One region of the Kitasatospora sp. NPDC059973 genome, then DNA from elsewhere that is predicted to be linked to it. Evidence: riboswitches for the same ligand, from Rfam matches in the RefSeq annotation. Region 1 holds a riboswitch; each other region holds the start of a gene.

The links. Region 1 has a riboswitch for thiamine pyrophosphate ahead of thiO (glycine oxidase ThiO). Riboswitches for the same ligand answer to the same signal wherever they lie in the genome.
Region 2: another riboswitch for thiamine pyrophosphate. It lies ahead of ACFWA9_RS18155 (purine-cytosine permease family protein); the one in region 1 lies ahead of thiO (glycine oxidase ThiO).
Region 3: another riboswitch for thiamine pyrophosphate. It lies ahead of thiC (phosphomethylpyrimidine synthase ThiC); the one in region 1 lies ahead of thiO (glycine oxidase ThiO).

The regions. Positions count from the first base shown of each region.
Region 1 is NZ_JBHWUI010000007.1:81,826-84,137, reverse strand. It holds gene thiO (glycine oxidase ThiO) at 1-834, opposite strand, end outside; TPP riboswitch at 838-950, opposite strand; gene ACFWA9_RS03720 (NAD(P)/FAD-dependent oxidoreductase) at 1,049-2,254, shown strand; gene ACFWA9_RS03715 (Rv2175c family DNA-binding protein) at 2,307-2,312, shown strand, end outside.
Region 2 is NZ_JBHWUI010000060.1:15,699-18,010, forward strand. It holds gene ACFWA9_RS18150 (S1C family serine protease) at 1-756, opposite strand, end outside; TPP riboswitch at 1,144-1,292, shown strand; gene ACFWA9_RS18155 (purine-cytosine permease family protein) at 1,285-2,312, shown strand, end outside.
Region 3 is NZ_JBHWUI010000029.1:39,139-41,450, forward strand. It holds gene thiC (phosphomethylpyrimidine synthase ThiC) at 1-998, opposite strand, end outside; TPP riboswitch at 994-1,128, opposite strand; gene ACFWA9_RS11120 (hypothetical protein) at 1,284-1,490, shown strand; gene ACFWA9_RS11125 (SPFH domain-containing protein) at 1,594-2,312, shown strand, end outside.

The DNA.
Region 1 (2,312 bases):
GGTGGCGCCGATCACCAGCTCGCCGTCCTCGCGCGGCACCAGGTAGAGGTGCTGGCCGCGCACCACCGCGCGGACGTTGCGGGAGAGGAACGGCCGGTAGGCCGGCGGGATCCGCAGCCGCAGGATCTGGCCCTTCACCGGGCGGATCGCCGGCAGCACACCGGCGGGCAGGCCGGGCAGCAGATGGCTGCGGGAGCCGGCGGCGAGCACGACCCGGTCGGCGGTCAGGGTCTCCCCGGTGCCCAGCCGGACGCCGACGGCCCGGTCGCCCTCGAGCAGCAGCTCGGTGGCCTCGGTGCGGTGCAGCCGCACGTCGGCCCGCTCGCAGGCGAGGACCAGCGCCGCGGCCAGCCGGCGGCCGTCCACCTGGTGGTCGTCGGTGACGTGCAGGCCGCCGCGGACGCCGGGGGCGAGCATCGGCTCCAGCTTGCGGGCCTCCCGGCCGGTCAGCCACTGCGAGTCGAGGCCGAGCCGCCCGTGGAAGGCGTGCAGCTCGCGCAGCTCCTCGCGGTCGTCGGAGTCGAGGGCGACGGCGACGGCGCCGCACCGGCGGTAGCCGGTGTCCCGGCCGCCGGAGGCCTCGGTGAGCTCGTCGGCGAAGGCCGCGTACCGCTCGTTGGAAGCCATCCCGAGGCGCAGCAACGGCTCCTCGCCGTACTGGAGTTCGGTGACGGGGGCCAGCATGCCCGCGGCCACCCGGGCGGCCCCGCCGCCCGGGTCGGGGTCGACCACCGCGATGTCCGTCAGTCCGCGCCGGGCCGCCCGCCAGGCGACGGCGAGGCCGATGATGCCGCCGCCGACGACCAGCACGTGGGCATGGGTACCTGCTGCCAAGCGTGTCAAAGTCGCTGCTCTCCCTTCGCCGGTATGACCCGGATCAGGTTCGGACGGTCGCAGGCCGTGCAAGCCCGCCTCTCAGCCCGGTCCGCCGGGCTCCCGTGATGGTGCCCCCACCATAACTCCGGGGGTCGCCGCCACCGAAGGCGCGTACGAGGGGCGGACGCGGGGCGCCCGAGGCCCTCTGGTGCCCCGGGCGCCCGCCAGTACAGTGACGGGCGTGGCAGAGCTGAGCGGGACGGATCAGGTGGTCGTGGTGGGGGCCGGGCTGGCCGGGGCGCACTGCGCCGCGGGCCTGCGGCAGGGCGGCTGGCGGGGGCGGATCGTGGTGGTCGGCGAGGAGCCGCACACCCCGTACGACCGGCCGCCGCTCTCCAAGGAGGTGCTGCTCGGCAAGGCCGACGCCACCCCGCTCGACCTCGACCTCGCGCAGCTCGGCGTCGAACTGCTCACCGGCCGCCGCGCCACCGGCCTCACCCCCGGCGTGCTGCGCACCGACGGCGGCGACCTGCCGTACGACGCCCTGGTGATCGCCACCGGCGCCGCCCCGCGCGCCCTGCCCGGCGCCGAGCGCGCCCACCTGCTGCACACCCTGGACGACGCGCTGGCGCTGCGCGCCCTGCTCCGGCCCGGCCTGCGCCTGGTCCTGGTGGGCGCGGGCTGGATCGGCGCCGAGGTGGCCACCGCCGCCCGGGCGGCCGGCTGCGAGGTCACCGTCGTCGAGGCGGGCCGGGCGCCCGTGCCCGGCGCGCTGCCGGCCGTGATCGGCCGGGCGATGGCGGCCTGGTACGCCGAGGCCGGCGTGGAGCTGCGCTGCGGGGTGGGCGTCGCGGCGGTCGAGCCCGGCGCGGTGCTGCTGGCGGACGGCTCGCACCTGCCCGCCGACGAGGTGGTGGTCGGCATCGGCGCCCGCCCGGCGACCGGCTGGCTGGCCGGCTCCGGGGTCGCGCTGGACGCCGCCGGCGCGATCCTGGTCGACGAGCGGCTGCGCACCACGCTGCCCGGCGTCCACGCGGCCGGTGACTGCGTGAGCTACCCGTCGGCCCGCGCCGGCGCCCGGCTGACCGTCCAGCACTGGGACCACGCGCTGCAGTCCGGTGCGGCGGCGGCCGCCGCCGTGCTCGGCGCGGAGGTGGCGTACGACCCGGTGCCGTACTTCTGGTCGGAGCAGTTCGGCCGGACGGTGCAGTACGCCGGGCGGCACGGCGAGGGTGACGAACTGCTCTGGCGCGGCTCCCCGCAGGACCCGTCCTGGGCGGTGCTCTGGCTGCGGGACGGCGTGCTGCGGGCCCTGCTGACGGTGGACCGCCCGCGCGATCTCACCCAGGGCCGCCGGCTGGTCGAGCGCGCCGCGGTGCTCGATCCGGTGCGCGCGGCGGACCCGGCGGTGGCCCTGAAGTCGGCCGTCGCCGGGTAGTCCGCGGGGCCGGTTGGTGCGCGGCGGGCCCCGGAGGTGGCAGTCTGGTGACGTGAGT
Region 2 (2,312 bases), on a different contig from region 1:
GTCGAAGACGAAACCGGTACCGGTGCCGGACTCGCCGTTGCCCTGCGCCTTGATCGTGACGACGCTGGGCAGCGCCTTCTGCGCGATGCCGGCCACCGAGCCGGGGGCGGGCTCGTTCTTCTGGGTGCTGGCCTGGACGGTGGTGCTCCGGTGGTCGTCCGCGGCGCTGATGCCGTTGTCGTTGCGGTCCGCGACGGCGACGCCGAGCGCCCCGCCCGCCACACCGGCGACCAGGGCGACGGCGGCGATCAGCGCGATCAGGCCGCCGCGCTTCTTGCGCGGGCCGCCGGGCCCGGGGGTGCCGGGGTACTCGGCCGGGTAGCCGAGCGGCCCGCCGGGGTAGCCCGGGCCGCCGGGGGCGGCGGGGCCACCGGGGGCGGCGGGGCCACCGGGCGGGACCTCGTGGCCGCCCCAGCCGCCGAGCGGCTGGCCGGCGCCGAACGGGTGGTGCGGCGCCGGCGCGGCCGGCGCTCCGTACGGGTCGTGGGACGCCGCCGCGACCGGGGCGCCCGGTGTGGCGTACGGGTTGGTGACCGGTGCGGCCACCGGCGCGGCCGGCGCGGCCGGGGCCGGCGGCAGGACGGGCGGAGGTGCGTCGATGTACCCGGCCTCGGCGGCCGGAGCCGCCACCGGCTCGGCGGGCACGGCGGGCGCCGGGTCCGGGGCGCCGACCTTGCTGAACGCCAGCGTCGGCGTGAACCCGCCGGACGCGGGCGCGGCCGGAGCGGCGGGCGCCCCGGCGACGGTGTCCGTCACGGTCCGGTCCGCCTCGGGCGCCGCCTGGACGGGACCGGGCGCCACCTGCGCCCGACCGTCAGGAGCGGGACCCACTACCCCCTGGCCGTCGGAGGGCTGCTCCCCCTGTGGCCCGGTGGGCCCAACCTCGCGCTCGGTGCTCACGGACGACCTCCATAGCTGACAGGACCAACAACCATAGTTTTTCGCACACTCGATTCGATTGCCGTAAGGACCCCTCTGAAGAAGTCATAAGAATCCTTAGCCCGGCCCGACAACGGCCCCCACGCAGGCCCCCGCGGCGGCCCCCCGGCACCCCGTGCGAGGCCGCCCCGCGGCGTCCCGCGATGCGGACCGCCGGACGCCTGGCCTTGGCGTTCACTCCCGCGCCGGTTAGCCTGTCGCTCCAAACTGACACGCGGGAGCTTGGACCCACCAGGCTGAGAGTGCGCCGGTCGACCGTACGCCACGAGCTCCGTGGACGGACCGTCGAGGGGGCGCAGACCGCCGGAACCTGTCCGGGTAATGCCGGCGTAGGGAGTATCGGCCATGCCGCCTGCTTCGCCATCCTCTTCTTCGGGCGCGCCCGCGTCCAAGGGTTTCCCCGAATCGTCCGCGACCGATCCCTGCGACGCCACCGGCGGGGCGGCCGGTTCCACCGGAGCGGGCACCGCCGTCCTGGACCGTCCGGACCGGGCGGACCGGGTCGAGGCCCCGTTCGTCCTCGACACCGAGCCGCCGCGCACGCTCCGCTTCCGGGACCACTTCGCGCTCTGGATGAACCTCGGCGTCAGCCTGATCGGCTTCACCACCGCCGCCACCGTGCTCGGCGCACCCGGCAGCGAGCTGTCGCTGGCCGCCGCCGTCACCGCGATCGTGGTCGGCACCGTGGTCGGCACCGCGATGCTCGGCGTCGCCGCGCTGATCGGGGCCCGGACCGGCGCGCCGGCGATGGCCAACCTGCGCGGACTGTTCGGGACGAAGCTCTCCTACGTGCCGACGGTGCTGAACATCGTCCAGTGCGTCGGCTGGGGCGTGTACGAGCTGCTGGTCATCGCGATGGGCGCGCAGACGGTGGCGCACACCGACGGCTACCGCTGGCTCTTCGTCGTCCTGGCGGGCGCGGTGACCACCGCGCTGACCATCTGGCCGCTCGGCGCGATCGCGGTGCTGCGCCGCTTCGTCGCGGCGGCGGTCGCGGTGGCGATGGTCTACTTCACCGTCCAGCTGGGCCGGGGCGGCGTGTCCGACCCGGGCGCGGGCAACTGGCACGGCTTCCTCCGGGCCACCGACGCGATGATCGCGGTGTCGATCTCCTTCGTCCCGCTGGCCGCCGACTACACCCGGCACTCCCGCACCGCCCGCTCCGCGTTCTGGGGCAGCTTCTCCGGCTACACCGTCGCCCAGGTCTGGTGCTACGTGCTCGGCCTGTTCGCGCTGCTGCAGGCCGACGGCGACGCCTCCCGGATCTTCGACTCGTTCCTGGGCGTCTGGGCCGGCTGGTTCTTCCTGCTGGTGCTGGTGCTGCGCGAGACCGACCAGTCCTTCGCCAACGTCTACTCGACCGCGATGTCGGT
Region 3 (2,312 bases), on a different contig from region 1:
CGGTGGTGGGCCAGGCACCAGGCCGCCATGATCGAGCCGCCGCGCGAGACGATGCCGGTCTTGCGACGGGCCGTCAGCGGCACGTACCGCAGCAGCACGCCGGCGTGCACGGTCATGTAGTCGACGCCCTGCTCGCACTGCTCGACGATGGTGTCCCGGTAGACGTCCCAGCTGAGCTCCTCGGCCCGGCCGTCGACCTTCTCCAGCGCCTGGTAGAGCGGCACCGTGCCGATCGGGACGGGGGAGTTGCGCAGGATCCACTCCCGGGTGGTGTGGATGTTGCGGCCGGTGGAGAGGTCCATGACGGTGTCGGCGCCCCAGCGGGTGGCCCAGGTCATCTTCTCCACCTCCTCCTCGATCGAGGAGGTGACGGCGGAGTTGCCGATGTTGGCGTTGATCTTCACCAGGAAGTTGGTGCCGATGATCGACGGCTCCACCTCGGGGTGGTTCACGTTGACCGGGATGACGGCGCGGCCGCGCGCCACCTCGGCGCGGACGTACTCCGGGTCCAGGCCCTCGCGCAGGGCCACGAACTCCATCTCCGGCGTCACCACGCCGCGCCGGGCGTAGGCGAGCTGGGTGACGGAGGCGCCGGACCGGCCGCGCAACGGGCGGCGCGGGCGGCCGGGGAAGACGGCGTCCAGGTTGCGCAGGTTCCCGCCGCGCGGCGAGGTGTGCTTGATCCCGTCGTCCTCCGGGCGGGCCTCGCGGCCGTCGTACTCCTCGACGTCGCCGCGCTGGCGGATCCAGGCGTCCCGCAGCGGCGGCAGGCCGCGCCGCACGTCGGCCTCGTAGGCGGGGTCGGTGTACGAGCCGGAGGTGTCGTAGAGCGGGACGGTCCGGCCGTTGGTCAGGACGACCTCGCGGTACGGGACCCGCAGGTCGGGGCGGGACCCCTCGCGGTAGGCCTTGCGCCAGGCCGGGGTCGGGTAGCCGGTGGCCGCGCTTCCGGCGGCCTGGTTCCGGGCAGACTGCGGCTGTGCGTCGAACGTGGTCATCAGACCCTCTACTCCCTACGCCGGCATTACCCGGTCAGGTTCCTGCGGTCGGCGCAGCGGTCGGCACGTCCAGCGACGTCCCGGTCAGCGCCCTCTCAGCCCGGTGCTCCGAGCTCCCGTGTCCGCAGGCGGTGTTGCCTGCGCATGACGTCCAACACCGTAGCGAGCGGATCGCCGCTGGTCCAGAGGGGGTCCCCGGGCGGCGATCCGGACGACGGGGCGCCGCGGCGCTCCGGGGCGGGCAGACTGGCAGTCACGCGGGGCGGGCGGCGAAGGAGGAGCGCAGTGATCGGGAGCACGGGGCGGGTCAGCGGAGCGGTGGGCGCGGGACTGGTCGGCGAGGTGATGGTGCACGTCCCGGAGCGCCGCGGCACGGAGGCGTTCCTCGCCTATCTCGCCGTGCCGGGTGACCGGCTGTCGGTCGGCACGCCCGTGGTGGTGATCGAGTACCACCCGCCCCGGACCGTCTACGTGGCACCGATCCTGCCGTGACAGGGTTGTGACGGACGGTCATGTGCGATCCCTTCTCCTCCGGTTGTCCCGGGCGGACAATCCGAGTCGGCGCATCTCATGTGCCGAAAGGGGGAGTTGAACCATGGTGTTCGTCATCATCGGGACCGCCGCCGGGGTACTGCTGGTGGGTGTCACGCTCTTCAAGCTCATGTGGCGGGTGGCCGAGCCCAACGAGGCCCTGATCATCTCCGGCTCCCGGCACCGGACCGAGGGGGTCGGGGACGGCCTGGGCTTCCGGATCGTCACCGGGCGGGGGACCTTCGTCACGCCGGGGCTGCAGGGCGTCCGCCGGCTCTCGCTGGACCTCAACGAGGCCGAGCTGGACGTCGAATGCGTCACCACGCAGGGCATCCCGGTCCGGGTCAAGGGCGTGGTGATCTTCAAGATCGGCGACGACGACGTCTCCATCGCCAATGCCGCCCGGCGATTCCTGGACCAGCAGAAGCTGATCAGCCAGCGGGTCCACAACGTCTTCGCCGGCCACCTGCGCTCGATCGTCGGCGGGCTCACCGTCGAGGACATGATCCGGGACCGCGAGCGGCTCACCGGGGAGACCAGGGCCGCCTCCGGGCTGGAGATGGAGAAGCTCGGGCTGATCATCGACACCCTGCAGATCCAGGAGATCATCGACCCGACCGGCTACATCAAGAACCTCGCCATCCCGCACGCCGCCGCCGTCCAGCGGGACGCCCGGATCGCCCAGGCCGCGGCCGACCGGATGGCCACCGAGGCGGAGCAGGAGGCCGCCGCCCGCAAGGCCGAGGCGACCCGCAACAGCGCCATCCAGCAGTCCGCCTACCA